DNA from 3 places in the Herbaspirillum camelliae genome. Region 3 is predicted to be linked to each of the others. Evidence: predicted binding sites of a transcription regulator. Region 3 holds the regulator's gene; each other region holds the start of a gene.
The links. Region 3 encodes LexA, which represses DNA repair genes until DNA is damaged. Its sites were predicted from a motif close to ACTGTATNNNNATACAGT; they were not measured.
Positions count from the first base shown of each region.

Region 1: the regulator LexA is predicted to act here: its motif matches at 1,807-1,824, upstream of ruvA (Holliday junction branch migration protein RuvA).
Region 2: the regulator LexA is predicted to act here: its motif matches at 3,313-3,330, upstream of BGK68_RS15790 (PA0069 family radical SAM protein).

Region 1 covers NZ_KV880769.1:747,762-753,627, forward strand. The annotation lists gene ruvB (Holliday junction branch migration DNA helicase RuvB) at 85-1,140, opposite strand; gene ruvA (Holliday junction branch migration protein RuvA) at 1,172-1,750, opposite strand; gene BGK68_RS03410 (DUF808 domain-containing protein) at 1,864-2,805, shown strand; gene ruvC (crossover junction endodeoxyribonuclease RuvC) at 2,802-3,344, opposite strand; gene BGK68_RS03420 (thiol-disulfide oxidoreductase DCC family protein) at 3,415-3,816, opposite strand; gene BGK68_RS03425 (FAD-binding domain-containing protein) at 3,806-5,125, opposite strand; gene BGK68_RS03430 (DUF2256 domain-containing protein) at 5,137-5,316, opposite strand; gene BGK68_RS03435 (MerR family transcriptional regulator) at 5,411-5,866, shown strand, end outside.
Region 2 covers NZ_KV880769.1:3,551,154-3,557,019, forward strand. The annotation lists gene adh (aldehyde dehydrogenase) at 1-672, shown strand, start outside; gene BGK68_RS15780 (DUF779 domain-containing protein) at 773-1,153, shown strand; gene BGK68_RS15785 (sigma-54-dependent Fis family transcriptional regulator) at 1,134-3,158, opposite strand; gene BGK68_RS15790 (PA0069 family radical SAM protein) at 3,346-4,599, shown strand; gene BGK68_RS15795 (Smr/MutS family protein) at 4,626-5,279, opposite strand; gene BGK68_RS15800 (I78 family peptidase inhibitor) at 5,349-5,681, opposite strand; gene trxB (thioredoxin-disulfide reductase) at 5,800-5,866, opposite strand, start outside.
Region 3 covers NZ_KV880769.1:3,882,131-3,887,996, forward strand. The annotation lists gene BGK68_RS17470 (tetratricopeptide repeat protein) at 1-1,916, opposite strand, end outside; gene lexA (transcriptional repressor LexA) at 2,114-2,764, opposite strand; gene rpsF (30S ribosomal protein S6) at 3,150-3,515, shown strand; gene priB (primosomal replication protein N) at 3,537-3,836, shown strand; gene rpsR (30S ribosomal protein S18) at 3,892-4,176, shown strand; gene rplI (50S ribosomal protein L9) at 4,203-4,655, shown strand; gene BGK68_RS17500 (replicative DNA helicase) at 4,860-5,866, shown strand, end outside.

The sequences.
Region 1 (5,866 bases), 3.1 Mb from region 3:
AAATTTCATCAGTCCAGGCGGCACTGCGCCACGCTGCTGTTCAGTTGCCGGGACAGGCGGGGCCATGCAGGCGAGCAACCGTCTTCAGCCACCCCACAGATCGCCATTGGGACTGGTGCGCGGAGCGGTCACGCCGAAGTGCTGATAGGCCGCGCCGGTGGCGATACGACCACGGGGGGTGCGCTGCAGATAGCCTTGCTGGATCAGGTAGGGTTCGAGCACGTCTTCGATGGTGTCGCGTTCTTCGCCGATGGCCGCCGCCAGGTTGTCCAGCCCGACCGGGCCGCCGCCGAACTTGAATAGCACGGCTTCGAGCAGCTTGCGGTCCATCAGGTCGAAACCGACCGGGTCCACGTCCAGCATCACCAGCGCGGCATCAGCCATCTCGCGGGTGATACGGCCCTGGCCCTTGACCTCGGCGTAGTCGCGCACGCGGCGCAGCAGGCGGTTGGCAATACGCGGGGTGCCACGGCTGCGGCGGGCGATTTCCAGCGCACCGTCCTCGACGATGGGAGCATTCAACAACCCGGCGCTGCGGGTAACGATGCGGGCCAGCTCGGGCGGGGTGTAGAACTCCAGCCGGGCGACGATGCCGAAGCGGTCGCGCAGCGGGTTGGTGAGCATGCCGGCGCGGGTGGTGGCGCCCACCAGGGTGAAGGGTTGCAGGTCCAGGCGCACCGAACGGGCGGCCGGGCCTTCGCCGATCATGATGTCGATCTGATAATCCTCCAGCGCTGGGTAGAGGATTTCCTCCACCACGGGCGACATGCGGTGAATCTCGTCGATGAAGAGCACGTCATTGGCTTCGAGATTGGTGAGCAAGGCGGCTAGGTCGCCGGCGCGCTCCAGCACGGGGCCGGAGGTCTGGCGCAGGTTCACGCCCATCTCGCGGGCGATGATGTGGGCCATGGTGGTCTTGCCCAGGCCGGGCGGACCGAACAGCAGGGTATGGTCGAGCGGCTCGCCGCGCTTGCGGGCAGCGGAGATGAAGATTTCCAGCTGGGCGCGCACCTTTTCCTGGCCGACGTATTCGTCCAGCTGCTTGGGCCGCAGGGCGCGCTCGACGGCTTCCTCGTTGGCCGAGGCCGGCGTGGCGGAGATGATGCGCTGTTCGGAAAAATCGTCGGTCTGGATGCTCATGCTCTAATCCTTGTCTGCCGCTGCCTTTGCATCAGCCCTTGGAAAGCGCCTTCAAGGCCAGCTTGATGCCGTCCGAGACGGTACTGTCCTTGGGCACCTGCTTCATGGCCAGGGTCGCTTCCTTGTCCGAATAGCCCAGCGCCAGCAGGGCGTTGAGGATGTCGGCGCTGGCGTCGCTGTGGACCACGCCGGCCACCGCGCCCAGATCGGCGCCGAGCTTGCCCTTCAACTCCAGCAGCAGGCGTTCGGCGGTCTTCTTGCCGATGCCCGGCACGCGGGTGAGGCGGCCTGCTTCCTGCAGGGTGACGGCCTGGGCCAGGTCGGCCACCGACATCCCCGAGAGGATGGATAGCGCGGTACGCGCACCCACGCCCGAAATCTTGATCAGCTCCTTGAACGTATTGCGTTCTTCGGCAGTCCCAAACCCGAACAGGATGTGCGCATCCTCGCGGATGGCCAGGTGCGTGAGCAAGGTGACCTTCTCGCCCAGGGCCGGCAGGTTGTAGTAGGTGCTCATGGGCACGGCCACTTCATAGCCGACGCCCTGGCAGTCCACCAGCAGGTTGGGGGGAAGTTTTTCGAGAAGGATTCCGGAGAGGCGACCGATCATGGCGTCAGTGGTGTGCGTGAGGTGCAGCTTCTGTGATAATCCCGGGATGATACAGCACTGTTCGGATAAACAGTATCCAAGCCCCCCTCACAGAGAGAAGACAAAGGAAAAACATGGCCGGCAGCGCCTTTTTTGCATTGATTGACGACATCGCCACCGTTCTCGACGATGTTTCCCTGATGACCAAGGTCGCGGCCAAGAAGACCGCCGGCGTGCTGGGCGACGACCTGGCCCTCAATGCCCAGCAGGTCGCCGGCGTGCGCGCCGAGCGTGAACTGCCGGTGGTGTGGGCGGTGGCCAAGGGCTCGCTGAAGAACAAGGCCATCCTGGTGCCCGCCGCCTTGGCCATCAGCGCCTTCATCCCCTGGGCGGTGACGCCGCTGCTGATGCTGGGTGGCGCTTTCCTGTGCTTCGAGGGCTTCGAGAAGCTGGCCCACAAATACCTGCCGCACGACGAAGAGCATCACGAAGTGGCCGCTACGGCTGCCGAGGACGTTGATCCGCTGATCTACGAGCAGGAAAAGATCAAGGACGCCGTGCGCACCGACTTCATCCTCTCGGCCGAGATCATCGCCATCACGCTGGGCACGGTCGCCGGTGCGTCCTTGCAGCAGCAGATCACGGTGCTGGTGGGCATCGCGCTGATCATGACGGCGGGGGTCTATGGTCTGGTGGCGGGCATCGTCAAGCTTGATGATGGCGGCCTGTACCTGGTGCAGCACGCCAGCGCCAGCGCCTGGGGGCGCGTCAAGGCCGGCATCGGTCGCGCCGTGCTGGCGGCCGCGCCGAAGATGATGCGCAGCCTGTCGGTGATCGGCACCATCGCCATGTTCATGGTCGGTGGCGGCATCCTGACGCATGGCCTGCCGTTCGCCCATCACGCCATCGAAGCGGCAGCGGTGGCAGTCGAGGGCGTGGCGGTGATCGGCCCGGTACTGGGCGCGATTGCCCCTGCGGTATTGAATGCGCTCTTTGGCGTACTCTCCGGGGCGGTGGTGCTGGTGATCGTGAAGCTGGCGCAGCGGGTGCTGTCGCTCTTCAAGAAGAAAAACTAACCGACCAGGCGCCCGCCGCGCATGCGGATGCCCTTGCGCGCCAGCGCCGGGGCCAGCGCGCCGAGGTCGGACAAGACCCCGCCCCCATGCGCGTGGCAGATCGCCACGCCCAGGGCGTCGGCGGCATCGGTGCCGGGCAGCCCGGGCAGCTTGAGCAGCCGCGCCACCATTTCCTGCACCTGCGCCTTCTGGGCGCGTCCATGGCCGGCCACGGCCTGCTTGACCTGCAGGGCCGTGTATTCGGCCACCGCCAGGTCAGCCGCCACCAGCGCACAGATCGCCGCGCCACGGGCCTGTCCCAGCAGCAGCGTGGATTGCGGGTTGACGTTGACGAATACCTTTTCGATGGCGGCACAATCAGGCGTATAGGACTTCACCACTTCGCCCACGCTGGCCAGGATGACCTTCAGGCGTGAGGGAAGATCGCCGTCCGGCGTCTTGATGGTGCCGGAAGCGATGTAGGACAGCGTGTTGCCCTGCTTGTGGATGACCCCGAAACCGGTGGTGCGCAAGCCTGGGTCGATACCGAGGATTTTCATGCCCGCCAGTCTAACCGATCAGGCGCTCAGGCAGGCGCTGGAACAGTACGCGGTCACGACGCAAGAAATGTCAGCGGCGCTCCCGGCGCATAACCCATCGCTGGAGGGCCGGACGCAGGCGCAGGAAGATGCGATAGCTGCGCTCCATCAGCCACAACATCCCTGGCAGTCGCGCCAGACGCGCCAGCCAACGCCAGCCGGGCAAGGTCCGCCACAGTTGCACGAAGGCCTCGGCGCCACTGAAGACCGCGCCGTCGTCGCGGCGCACATGAAAGCGCGCCAGCAACTGGGCGCGTGTGAGGCCCACGGGAAGTTCATCTGCCGGGATACAGGGCTGGCTGATATCACAGAAGCGCAAGGGCGCATCCTCGCCAATGCGCTGGTACAAGCCGATCTCCCGGCGGCACAGCGGACAGCTGCCGTCGTAGAGCACGGTCAGCTCGCCCCTGGAGGTGCTGCTGTCATCGCTCATCACGCCGTCCTTCGGCTGCCAGCAATTGCGCAGCCGTCTGCAGACCCTGGGTGCTGCGCCGCCACCATTGGGTAAACAGGTCGCAAGGCTTGTCCACTGGCGGGAACAATGCCGGCGGGTTCTGGCATTGCGCCCACAGCGGCAACCAGGGGGCGAGGTGGGGATCAAGCTGGCAGCGCACGCTGCGCGCTGCCTTCAAGGCGCGTCCGACGCTGGCGGCGTCGCCATGCCAGCGCAGCGCCGTCAGCTCACGCATGCGGGCGCCGACGAAGCGCCAACGGCGCTGGTCCCAAGGCCAGAGCAGGTGGAAGTCCGACAGGTACAGCCCCACCACCACGGTATCCGGGCCAAGCGTGGCGGGCAGTTCGCCCAGGCTCCAGGGATGGACCAGCCAGACATCGCGCCCCGCGACGGCCTGGGCATCGGGTGCGCAGGTGTCCAGGCTGCTGGGCGGCTCGGCCAGCAGGGCCGGTTCCTGGCAGCGCACTAGCCTGCGCACGCCCGGTTCAGCCGGAACCGGATCAGGCTGCAGAGCCAGCTCGCCCAGCGCCTCATAGCTGACGTCGAGGGCCGTGCCCGGACTGTGCCACTGCGGCGGCGCGTACTTGGCCACATTCTCGGCATTGAACAGGTAGGGCTTGTGGCTACCGGTCCCGGCCACCCATTGCCAGCTCAGGTGATTGCTGGCCAGGTCGCCGTCCAGCAGATGGCCCACCATCCAGTCCGCGCCGGCGCGCCAATGCACCTTGCGCAGATGCACGACATAGCTGGCCAGCCACATGCGGGCGTGGTTGTGCAGGTTGCCAGTGGCGTAGAGGGTGCGCACGGCCTGGTCGATGACCGGCAGGCCGGTCGCACCGGCGCGGATGTCATCAGGCAGCTCGCGCGCATAGGCGGCCTCGGGCAAGGGGCCGGCGTGCAGCGAGTCGAAGATGCGCGCTCCCCGGCGTGCCCAGACATCGCGATAGAAAGCGCGCCAGCCGAGCTCATAGACGAACTTGTGCTGGATCTCCAGCGGGTAGCGCTGGCACACCCCAGCGAGCACCTCGCGCAGGCTGACCATGCCGTGCGTCAGGTAGGGCGATAGTCCAGTGACTGCACCATCCAGGCTGTTGCGGGTGCGCGCATAGGCGCCGGGCCGCACGGCGGCAATGCGCTCGCGTGCGGCGGCCAGGGTGGGCAGCGGGGTCAGCAGGGCAAAAGAGGTCGGGGAAGCAGGGGAGGCAGAGGACACCAGAGCAGCAGGCTCGACCGCCTCCTCAGCCACGACCGTGTCGAGCAACAGATCGAATTGATGTTTCCGATACATGACGGCACTCCTCAAGGATCAGGCTGGACGCTGCGGCGGCGACGACAGGCCTCTGAACAATATTTCACCTCGTCCCAGTTCCGCGCCCAGTTGCGCCGCCAGCTCATGGGCTGACCGCAGACCGCACAAAGCTTGCTGGGCAGGTAGGACTTGTTGCCGCGATGTCCTTTGACCTGGGTTTTCGGTTTCATGACTCAGGATTCTACAGAATTATCGATTCACACTTGACTCATTGACGCAATATTGTGCGTATAATCTGCGTCAAACTTGATTCACATTGAGATCATGACCGAGCCCATCCCTACCGCCCTCACCTCTTCCACTTCCTCGTCCGATGAAAAAGGCACTGCCCCCCTGCGCCGCACCGGCGCCGTGGCGCGCATGCTGCGCATGCCGGTGGCCACCCTGCGCGTGTGGGAGCGCCGCTATGCGCTGACCCAGGGACAGTTGTCCCCCAGCGGACAGCGCCTGTATTCGGAAGCGGATGTGCGCCGGCTGGCGCTGATCCGCCAGTTGACCGAACTGGGCCATGCCATCGGCAGCCTGGCCGGGCTGGACATGGAGCAATTGCAGCAAGTCGCCGCCACCCACGCCGAACTGCACGCCGGCCGCCCCACCCCGCCGGAAGCAGTACAAGGGCGCTGGCGGCTGGCCGTGATCGGCTCCACCCTGGCGCAGCGCCTGGACAAACCCGGCCTGCTGCAACGCCTGGGGCGTCCGCTGCAATTGCTGGGGCCGTTC
Region 2 (5,866 bases), 330 kb from region 3:
GACAAGGCCCTGGAAGGCTTCGCCATGTTTGCGCTGAACCAGGGCGAGGTCTGCACCTGCCCCTCGCGCGTGCTGGTGCAGGAATCGATCTATGACCGCTTCATCGAACGCGCCTTGAAGCGCGTGGCGGCCATCAAGCAGGGCAATCCGCTGGACAAAAGCACCATGATCGGCGCGCAGGCCTCGCAGGAGCAGTTGGAAAAGATCCTGTCCTATATCGACATCGGCAAGCAGGAAGGCGCCAAGGTGCTGGCCGGCGGCGGACGGGAAGAACTGGGCGGCGACCTGGCCTCGGGCTACTACGTCAAGCCGACCGTGTTCCAGGGCAATAACAAGATGCGCATCTTCCAGGAAGAAATCTTTGGCCCGGTGGTCTCGGTGACCACCTTCAAGGATGAAGAAGAAGCGCTGGCCATTGCCAATGACACGCTGTACGGCCTGGGCGCGGGCCTGTGGACCCGGGATGGCACGCGCGCCTTCCGCATGGGCCGCGAGATCCAGGCTGGCCGTGTGTGGACCAACTGCTATCACCTCTATCCGGCGCATGCGGCTTTCGGCGGCTACAAGCAATCCGGCATTGGCCGCGAGAACCACAAGATGATGCTGGACCACTACCAGCAGACCAAGAACCTCTTGGTCAGCTACAGCCCCAAGGCGCTGGGCTTCTTCTGAACCTTCGCTGGTCTCCTTTGCAGCAAGGCAGCTTCGGCGCCGGTCCGCTCTGTGCGGCCGGCGCCGTTTTTATCTGGATCATTGAGGCAGGAGGATGCCGATGACAGCCTTACCCCGCGTCACCGCCACCGACGCTACCGTGGACCTGCTGCGACAGTTGAAGACGCGGCATGGCGCGCTGATCTTTTTCCAGTCCGGCGGCTGCTGCGATGGCAGCGCACCGATGTGCTATCCCGAGGGCGATTTCACCCTGGGCGATACCGATGTCTATCTTGGCGACATCGATGGCGTGCCGTTCTACATCGGCGCTGACCAGTTCGAGTACTGGAAGCACACGCAACTGATCATTGATGTGGTCAATGGCAATGGCGGCATGTTCTCGTTGGAGAACGGCAGCGGCAAGCGCTTCCTGACGCGCTCGCGGCTGTTTACCGATGAGGAGTATGACGCCCTGGCCCCGCTCAGTGCCCGCGTGACTTGAAGCGGCGGTAGAGCGTATTGCGCGATACCCCCAGCGCCTTGGCGGCGGCGCTGACGTTGCCGTCATGGGTGCGCAGGGCGCGTTCGATGGCGGCCCATTCGTTGTCGTGCATGGACAGCGGTTTTTCGTCCATCTCTTCATAGGCTGCCGGGGCAGGCATCCCGCCCGCCGCCAGCAGCGGCGCTGCCTCTTCCAGAAAGTCATCTGGCAGGTGTTCTACGCCTATCCGGGCCTCTCCATCGGCCATGGCCAGCGCGGTGCGGATCAGGTTGGACAGTTGCCGCAGATTGCCCGGCCAGCGGCTGGCCTGCAGCAATGCGAGGGCCTGGGTATCAAAGCGGGGTGCATCGCGGCCGCCTTCCTGTTCCAGGATGCGGTCAATCAGGGCGCTCAGGTCGCTGCGCTCGCGCAAGGCGGGCAGCTTTACCTGCAAACCGTTGATGCGGTAGTACAGATCTTCACGGAAGGCATGACGCGCAGTCATCTCGCGCAGGGGTTGGTTGGTGGCGCACACCAGCGCAAAGTCCACCGGGATGACGCGTTGGCTACCCAAGGGTGTTACTGCGCGTTCCTGCAGCACGCGCAGCAGGCGGCCTTGCAGGGCCAGCGGCATGTCGCCGATCTCGTCGAGGAAGAGGGTACCGCCCTGGGCCTGTGCGATCTTGCCCAGCGCGCCTTTGCGGCGGGCTCCGGTGAAGGCGCCGTCTTCATAACCGAACAGTTCGGCCTCGATCAGGTTCTCGGGAATGGCCGAACAATTCACGGCTACGAAGGGGGCTGCGCCGCCCCGGGTTTGGGTGGTACTACAGCGTGCGCTTTCGCGGTGGATGGCCTGTGCCAGCCACTCCTTGCCGGTGCCGGTTTCACCGGTGATGAGGACCGGGATGTCGCGGTCGATCACCTTGCGCAACTTGCCGATGATGGCGCTCATGCGGGCGTCGCCGGTATCGAGGGCTTGCAGGCCGCCACGCGGCTGGCCCGGATGGGGGCGCACAGGTGGGGCTGGGCGAGCAGATGGGCTGGCGGGCAGTACTTCCGGTGCCTCGATCACGGCTTCGCGCGCATTCTGGAAATGCTGGTCGCGCAGCCGCAGTTCTGCGCGGCCATGGATGCGGATGCCATTGTGCAGGCACAGCTCCAGCAGGCCTGGGGCGGCCTTGCGATGATGCTCGAACAGCAGCGACAGCGGCACCCCGAAGAGCGACGCAAAGGTATGCGACTGCAGTGCCGAGAGCGTCAGCCCCAGCTGGAACTGCGCGCTGCGATTGGCCGCCAGGAAGCGACCGCCCGGCGTGAAGCTGACGATGCCCTCGACCAGCGTACCGACGAATTCGGCGCGGCTGTGGAAATGCAGGGTGATGCAATCAGGAAAGCTGCCGGCCAACAGATGGTTTTCGATCATCTGCGCCGACATGCGCACCAGCGCCATGGTGTGCTTGTGGAAGCTGCCGCATTCGCCCGAGACATCCAGCACCCCCAGCACCTGGCCGCGATGGTCGAAGATGGGGGCGGCCGAACAGGTCAGGAAGCGATTGGCGTCCAGGTAATGCTGCTGGGCGTGCACGGTAGTGGGCTTCTGCTCGAACAGCGCTGTGCCGATGGCATTGGTGCCGCGCAGTTGCTCGGACCAGCGACCACCCGGCCCAAGGGCCACGCGATCAGCCTTGGCCAGGAAATCGCTGTCGCCGAGGGTATGCAGGATGGTGCCTTCCGCATCCGACAGGATCACCATGCTGTGGGTATTGCGGATCTGGTCGTAGAGGGTTTCCATGACCGGGCGGGCGTGGCCGGAGAGGGTCTGGTTGGCTTCGAGGGTCTGCGCCAGGTCGGCGCGCGAGAGCGAGTCGAGGTCGGGCCGCTGGCCGCGCGTGATGCCGTAGGACGAGCTGCGCTGGTGAGAGCGCTCGATGGCCTGCAGATCCGGCACGCCATCGGTGCTGGCCTGCACCAGCGGCGAGGTGCCCAGCAATGCACCGGCGCCGGGCCGGTTTGCCTGGTATTGCATCCTTGTCTCCTTGGGACCTCTGGCGGTCCTTGTTCCCCCTTGTGGTGGCTTTCTTCTCTGTTGGGAAGCTGAGGGTGAATTAGCATAACCGATTAATGCGGCAGCCGGACAAATTGAAACAGCATTTGCAGGGCCGTCCAAGTGAAGGCAGAATACTGTATATAAATACAGTATTGTTGAGCTTCCGGTGGCCTCCTTCCCCAAATTTCCGCAGGGCATCGCCCAACCTTTTCCGACCCAGCCAGCGCCCACGGCAGAGGACGATCCTAGCCTCACGCCTGCGACCTTCATCCATCGCAGCCAGGTAGCCCAGAAGGGACGGGGTGCGGTCACCAACCTGCGGGGGCGCTATGAATCGGTGAGCCGGGAAGAGTTCGACGATGGCTGGCAGCCCATGCATTGGGCCGAGGGAGAGGGTGCTGCCGCGCTTGAGCACGACGAGGAGCCGGCGCGCCTGAAGACCATCGTCACCGAAGAAACCGCCAAGTCCATCATCAGCCGCAATAGCTCACCGGACCTGCCGTTCTCGCTGTCCTTGAATCCCTACCGGGGCTGCGAACATGGCTGCATCTACTGTTTTGCCCGTCCATCGCACAGCTACCTGGGGCTTTCGCCAGGCCTGGACTTCGAAAGCCGGCTGGTGGCCAAGACCAATGCCCCCGAGCTCTTGCTGCGCGAGCTGGCCAAGCCCTCCTACCAGCCCGACACCATCACCGTGGGCATCAATACCGACGCCTACCAGCCCATCGAGCGCGAACGCCAACTGACCCGGCGCATTCTGCAGATCCTGCACGATTGCGAAAACCCGGTCGCCCTGATCACCAAGTCCGCCCTGATCGAGCGCGACATTGACTTGCTGGCCGCCATGGCCGCCAAGGATCAGGCCATCGTGGCTGTCACCATCACCACGCTCGATCCCGCCATCGCCCGCACGCTGGAGCCGCGCGCGGCCAGCCCGGCGCGGCGCTTGCGGGTGATCCGCACCCTGGCCGAGGCGGGCATCCCGGTGAGCGTGTCGATTGCGCCGGTGATTCCCTTTGTGACTGAACCTGATCTGGAACGGGTGATGGAGGCGGCAGTAGAGGCTGGCGCACGCCAGGCGGGCTATATCGTGCTGAGGTTGCCGTGGGAGGTCAGCCCGCTGTTCCGGCAATGGCTGCAGGCGCATTTCCCCGACCGGGCGGCGCGGGTGATGAACCGCATCCAGGACATGCGCGGCGGCAAGGATTACGACGCCGATTTCGCCACCCGCATGCGTGGCACGGGCGTCTGGGCGGACCTGCTGCATCAGCGTTTCGAGAAGGCCAGCCGGCGTCTGGGTATCCATCATCGCAACCGGGCGTTTGCTACGCTGGATGCAAGTTGCTTCAAGCGGCCACAGTGGGCGCCTGAAGCGCTGCGGCAGCCAGCCAGGTCGGACGGGCAGATGGATCTGTTCTGATGCGGAGCTTGCCGGTGGCCGTTCGGTCAGGCCCGCTCGCTGGACTTGAGCAGCACCACCAGCGCCCCCGCGCCACCGTCGGCCGCGCGGGCCTGGCAGAAGGCCATGACTTCATCCTTCTGGGCCAGCCAGTTGCGTACCTTGTGCTTGAGTACGGGCTCCTTGTTGACCGAGCCCAGGCCCTTGCCATGGATCACCCGCACGCAGCGCAGGCCACGGCGGCGCGATTGACGCAAAAATTCACCTAATGCTTCACGCGCCTGATCGCGCCGGTAGCCGTGCAGGTCGAGCTGGGCCTGGATCACCCAGTTGCCGCGCCGCAGCTTGGAGAGCACGTCCATGCCCACGCCAGGGCGGGCGAAACTGAGGTTTTCGTCGCTGTCCATCAGTGTGTCGATGGTGAATTCGTCGGAGAGCGACTCCAGCAGCGCCGCCTGCTCATCGGCCAGGTGCTGGCGCGGGATGGGCAAGGGCGCGTCGGGCAAGTGAAGCGCCTTGTCGATGGCCTTGCTGCGCAGCGGCGCGATCTGGCCGATGCTGTTGCGGAAGAGGTTGGCCTCTTCGCGGATGGCCGCTTCCTGGCGCGCTCGCTCGGCCAAGGCCAGCGCGCGCGCTTTTTCCTGCTCTTGCAGGTCGCGGCGCAATCCCTTGAGCGCCGCAAAATCCTTCATAGTCGCCATGACAGCCACCCCAACCCTGTAGCGAATTTGTCCCTGAGCGGGCTACTGTAGCAGAAGCTGGCGCAGTCTTCAGCCGCAGGCCAGCTTGATGATGACGCCGCCCGGGTCGACGTGGATGTTGAGCCGGCGCGGATTGAAGTCCATCGTGGCCGCGTCGCCGGGCTTGAGCACGCGTGTTTCCTGGGCGCCGGACTCGGCGGCCGCCTGGCGTTCCACATAGCCGCTCAGGTCTTCGCCTATCCAGCGCTGGACCTTACCGGCGTCGCACTGGCTGGCGGCAGCATCGGCCGGATCAGTGGCGGCAGTGCCCTGCGGCTCACGCGAGGCGCTGCAGGCGGCCAGGATGCCGCCCAGGGCCAGCAGGGCGAGGGCGACGGTGATGGCGGACGCGGGACGGGGCACGTTGTTTTCCTTGGGGAAAGAGGGAGTTGCCGGATTGAAAACAAAAAAGCCGGGACGATCTGCTCGTCCCGGCCCTTGGATGCTCCGTCGCGCTGCGAGTTCTCGCAGCGCAGCAAGATTATTCCAGTCCTTCCAGGTAGCGCTGTGCATCCAGCGCGGCCATGCAGCCGGTGCCGGCGCTGGTG
Region 3 (5,866 bases):
GAGTCCCAGTCGCTCAGGGCTGGTTGGCGGAACAGCCGCATGCCCGGGTACCAGGGCGAGTCCTCACGGTCCTGCAGCCAGCGCCAGTCCGGCACATGGGGCAGCAGTACCCAGGTGGGGTGTCCCAGGGCCCCGGCGAGGTGGACCACCGAGGTGTCCACGCTGACCACCAGGTCCAGGTTGGCGATGGCCGCGGCCGTGTCCGCGAAGTCCTGGCAGTCATCGCCCAGGTTGAAGATCGGCAGGCCGGAAGGCAGTTCCTTGAAGGCGTCCAGTGGCTTGCCCTTTTGCAACGAGTAGAACTCGATATTGGGCAGCTGGAACAGTGTTGCGAACTTGTCCATGGCAATGGAGCGGTGGCGGTCGTTGCCGTGTTCCGGGTTGCCGCCCCAGACCACGCCCACGCGCAGCTTCTCGGGTGACTGGCTCAACTGCCGGATCTTCTCGCCCCAGCTGCTCTTGAGGATGGGATCGGCCGACAGGTAGCCGCCGGGCACGCTGGGGATGTCGTCCACGGTATCGGTGCCCATGGCGTAGGGCAGGCTCATGAGCACGTAGGCGCAGTCGCAGGGCGGCAGCGGATCGCTTTCGCGGATCAGCGTCACCTCCGGGGAGTAGGACTGGAACAGGCGGTACAGCGGATTCTTGACGTGCAGCGCCACGCGTGCGCCCTGGTCCAGCACCATGCGCACGTAGCGCAGGAACTGGATGCTGTCGCCAAAACCTTGTTCGTGCATCAACAGGATGTACTTACCGGCCAGGGAGGACTTGCCATCCCACTTCGGGATCAGTTCAAACAGTTTGTGGATCAGGCGGTAGACGTGCGAGCGTTCGCGCGTCACCAGGCGGCTCTCATGGCACTCCCAGCCTTCCTTGAGGTGGCCCTGCAGCAGCAGGCTCAGGGCGATATTGTGCCTGGCCGTGGGATAGTTGGGACGCAGTTCCAGCGCCTTGCGGAAGTTGCCGATGGCGTCTTCGAGGTCGCCGTGATCGTGCTGGATGGCGCCGATGTTGTTATAGGTGAGGGCGTGTTTGGAATCCACTTCCAGCGCCTTGTTGAACATGCGCATGGCATCGTCAAAACGGTCACTGGTGGAGAAATAGCTCGATCCCAGCTTGACGTAGGCATTGGGATCCTTGGGGGCGATTTCGATGACGCGCAACAGGTGTTCGTGGGCCTCGTCGATCCGGTTCAGCTTCAGGTAGGAATCGGCAATCTTGTTGTGCGCATAGGTATCCTGGGGATCCAACAGGATGGCCGTCTTGTGGGACTCGATGGCTTCCTTGTACATCTCCATGGCATGGAAAGCCTCGCCCAGGGCGGTATGGGACGGCGCGAAACTGATCTGCAGTTCCAGCGACTTGAGGATCACGGCCACGGCTTCGTTGTAGCGCTTGCATTCGATCAGGGCGCGGCCGAGGTGGGAGAGGGGGCCGGGCGCATTGGGTTCTCGCTTGACGGCGTCCTCGAAATAGGCGACCGAGGCTTCCGGGTCATTCTTCTCGTGCAGGGCATTGGCCAGGCCTATGCGCGAGGCGCGGTGGTCCCGGTCGATGCGGATGGCGTGCTCGTAGATGGAGATGGCTTCGTCGATGCGGTCCTGGCTCAGCACCGTGCCGGCCAGGTTGCTCATGTATTCGGCGTTTTCGGGATCGGCTTCGATGGCCTTGCGCAGATAGGCTTCGGCGTCGGCGAACTTGCCTTCGTGCATGGCCACCAGTCCGCGCGCATGATTGGCGAACACCAGCGTGGGATTGCGCGACAGGACCGCCATGCATAATGCCTTGGCTTCGTCGGTCTTGCGGCTATCCAGCAGGTCAAGCGCCTTGCGCACGTCGAGCAGGTCTTGCAGGGGATGCTTGGGCGGCGGGGTGACCGGCTTGCCGTGCTTGTTGCTGTTCTTGCGCGTCGACATCGAAGGGGGTCCTTGTGGTTGGGTGCTGTAGTTGCACCGGATATAGCTTTCCAGCAGGGATGATATGCGCGCCGACGTCCAGGCGAAGAGGAAAACAGAAAGCAAAAAACCTTCGTTTTAGACGAAGGTTTTGCATGGTTCGGGTGCTTCCCGGTCGCAGTGCGGAGCTTTCTGCGGCGCGGTGGGGTCTTCGGCGTCTAGTTCCAGCTGCGCATGAGCCCTACGGCCAGGCCTTCCAGGGCGAACTGTTCTTCGTTGGGCTTGACGATGATGGGTTCGAAGTCGGGATTTTCCGGGAAGAGGGTGATCACGGAGCCGGTCTTCTGGTAGCGCTTGACCGTGACTTCGTCAGCCAGCCGGGCCACCACGATCTGGCCATTGCGGGCCTGGTCGGTCTTGCGCACGGCCAGCAGGTCGCCATCGAGGATGCCGGCGTCGCGCATGGACATGCCGCGTACCTTGAGCAGATAGTCCGGCTTGCCGGAGAACATGGCCGGGTCGACCTGGTAAGTCTTTTCCACGTGTTCCTGGGCCAGGATGGGAGAGCCTGCGGCGACACGCCCGATCAGCGGCAGGCTCAGTTGCATCAGGGCGGGATGAGGCAGCGCCATCTGGCGGCTGGCAGCCAGGCCACCCGGTTCGCGCAGGCGGATGCCGCGCGAGGTGCCCGGCGAGATCTCGATGGCGCCCTTGCGCGCCAGGGCCTGCAGGTGTTCTTCGGCGGCATTGGCAGAGCGGAAGCCCAGCTCGGCGGCAATCTCGGCGCGCGTGGGGGGGAAGCCGGTGTTCTCGATGGCGTTCTTGATCAGGTTCAGGATCTGTTCCTGGCGCGCGGTCAGTTTGAGCATGGAAGGGCCTTTCTCTCGGGGAAGGCTGTGTGGATGAACAGTCTGTATTTTTATACAGGTGCAATCCTTGTGTCAACGGCAACATGCATTTCCAGCGGTCGAAAACGCGGCTTTTGCTGTTTTTCTTCACTTCTTCACTTATAGATAGATGGACAGTTGGCCCTCTATATATAGAGGGGCTGAAAATGGTGAGAGGATCGCTCTCTTTCTGCGCCCCTGCGCCTTCTTGTCCTTCAATGAAGGTGATTTGTCGCTGCCAGGCCTCGGTCGGACGTGCCCATGATTGCTGTTATGTCCAAAAGCTTGTATGATCTTGGGTTTTCCTCTTCCCACACCCGTCTTGACGCCGGGGTGGGCGTCTTCAATAAGTCCATAAGGAGTCTACATGCGTCATTATGAAATCGTATTTATCGTCCACCCGGACCAAAGCGAGCAAGTGCCGGCGATGATCGAGCGTTACAAGGGCATCGTCACCACCCGCGGCGGCAAGGTCCACCGTGTCGAAGATTGGGGTCGTCGTCAACTGGCCTACCAGATCCAGAAGCTGGCCAAGGCTCACTACGTCTGCCTGAACATCGAAGTCGACAGCGAAACGCTGGCTGAAATCGAAACCGGCTTCAAGTTCAACGACGCCGTCCTGCGCCACCTGACCGTCAAGATGAAGAAGGCCGAAACCGGTCCTTCCCCCATCCTGAAGGCAGTGCAGAAGGAAGACGCGGCCAAGAGCCGTACCGAAGCTCCGGCAGCTTAAGCGCTGCGAACATAGCGGAGAGTGAACCAGTTTCAAGTCATCGCCAGCCTGGCCGAACGTGATGTCCTACGTTATACGCCGGCCGGTATCCCGATTGTCACTGCCAGGTTGCAGCATCAGTCGGAACAGGTGGAAGCTGGCATGAAGCGTCAGGTCGAATTCGAGATCGCGGCGCTGGCAGCGGGGGAAATCTCCGGTGCGCTCAACAGGGCGGCACTGGGTGAAGTCTTCCGGTTCACCGGCTTTTTGGCCCGCAAGAATCGCAACAGCAAGAGCGTCGTGTTTCATATCGTTGATTTTGGCCCGGTCGCGCCGGATTGAGCGGCGCAAGATAGCCAAACAGACCTTACCCAATTTTTAGATACAGGAGCCAACCATGGCATTCGGTAAAAAGTTCGATAAAAGCAAGCTGAAAAACAAGCGTCAACAGCAAAACCCGCTGTTCAAGCGCAAGAAATTCTGCCGTTTCACCGCCGCTGGCGTTGAACAGGTCGATTACAAGGACGTGGACACCCTGAAGGACTTCGTCCAGGAAAACGGCAAGATCATGCCGGCACGCCTGACCGGTACCAAGGCCCACTACCAGCGTCAAGTTGACACCGCCATCAAGCGCGCGCGTTACCTGGCCCTGCTGCCGTACACCGATCTGCACAACGCCTAATCAGCGTCGAGAAATAGGAGAAAAACATGCAAGTCATTCTGTTGGAAAAAATCGTGAATCTCGGCGGTCTGGGTGATGTCGTGCGCGTCAAGGACGGTTTCGCACGCAACTTCCTGATCCCGCAACGCAAGGCCCGCCGCGCTACCGATGCAGCCATCGCTGAATTCGAAGCCAAGCGCGCTGACCTGGAAAAGGCTGCCGCCGAGAAGCTGGCCGCTGCCCAAGCCCAAGGCGAAAAGCTGACCGGCGCCACCGTGGAAGTGTCGCAGAAGGCCGGCGTTGACGGCCGTCTGTTCGGTTCCGTGACCAACTTCGACATCGCTGAAGCCCTGGGCAAGAAGGGTTTTGCTGTCGAGAAGTCGCAGGTGCGCCTGCCCAACGGTCCCCTGAAGACCGTTGGCGAGCACCCGGTGTCGGTTGCTCTGCACACCGACGTGGTGGTCGACGTCACCATCGCTGTCAAGGGCGAGCAAGCGTAATACGCCTGTTTGCTGCAATTCGTTTTGCAATAGAAAAGCCGGGTTCGCCTGGCTTTTTTATTGTCAGTTTGACCAAAATATCCCGCTACTGGCGGCCGGATCGGCTGGGGCGGCAGATGTCTTGATGTTGCATTCGTTCGCACGCAGCATCAGGGTGTGCAAAAACGTCCGCCCTGACCAACGGCTTCACATCAGCAGGTTATAATGCGCGCCATGAAAGAATCGTCCCGCGGCAATCCAGAATTTTTCCGTGGCCAGAAAGAGTCATCGGACCCCCAGCTCGATGCGCTCCGTGTGCCGCCCCACTCCATCGAGGCCGAGCAATCGGTGCTGGGCGGCCTGTTGCTGGACAACGCAGCCTGGGACCGCATCGCCGACTTCGTCAGCGCCGAAGACTTCTACCGCTACGATCACCGCATCATCTTCGAGCACATCGTCAAGCTCATCAACAGCACCAAGCCCGCTGACGTCATCACCGTCTACGAAGCCATGTCCACCAGCGGCAAGGCCGAAGAGGTGGGCGGATTGGTTTACCTGAATGCGCTGGCGCAAAACACGCCTTCTGCAGCCAACATCCGCCGCTATGCCGAGATCGTCCGCGATCGCGGCATCCTGCGCAAGCTCATCACGGTGGCCGACGAAATCTCCGGCAATGCCTTCAATCCGCAGGGCAAGGATGTGAAGTCCATGCTGGATGAGGCCGAATCCAAGATCTTCGCCATTGCCGAAGAGGGTTCGCGCGGCTCGCAGGGCTTCATGGAAATCCAGCCGCTGTTGACGCAAGTGGTCGAGCGCATCGATGAGCTCTACAACCGCGACAGCTCCAGCGACATCACTGGTGTGCCAACCGGCTTCATGGACCTGGACAAGATGACCTCCGGCCTGCAGCCAGGCGACCTGATCATCGTGGCCGGTCGTCCCTCCATGGGTAAGACGGCGTTCTCGATCAACATTGGCGAACACGTCGCCATCGAATCGGGACTGCCTGTTGCGGTGTTTTCGATGGAAATGGGCGGCGCCCAGTTGGCCATGCGTATGCTGGGCTCGGTCGGCCGCCTGGACCAGCACCGCCTGCGTACCGGTCGCCTGCTGGACGAGGACTGGCCGCGCCTGACGCACGCCATCCAGAAGATGAACGATGCCCAGTTCTACATCGACGAAACACCGGCGCTGTCGCCCATCGAATTGCGCGCACGCTCGCGCCGCCTGGC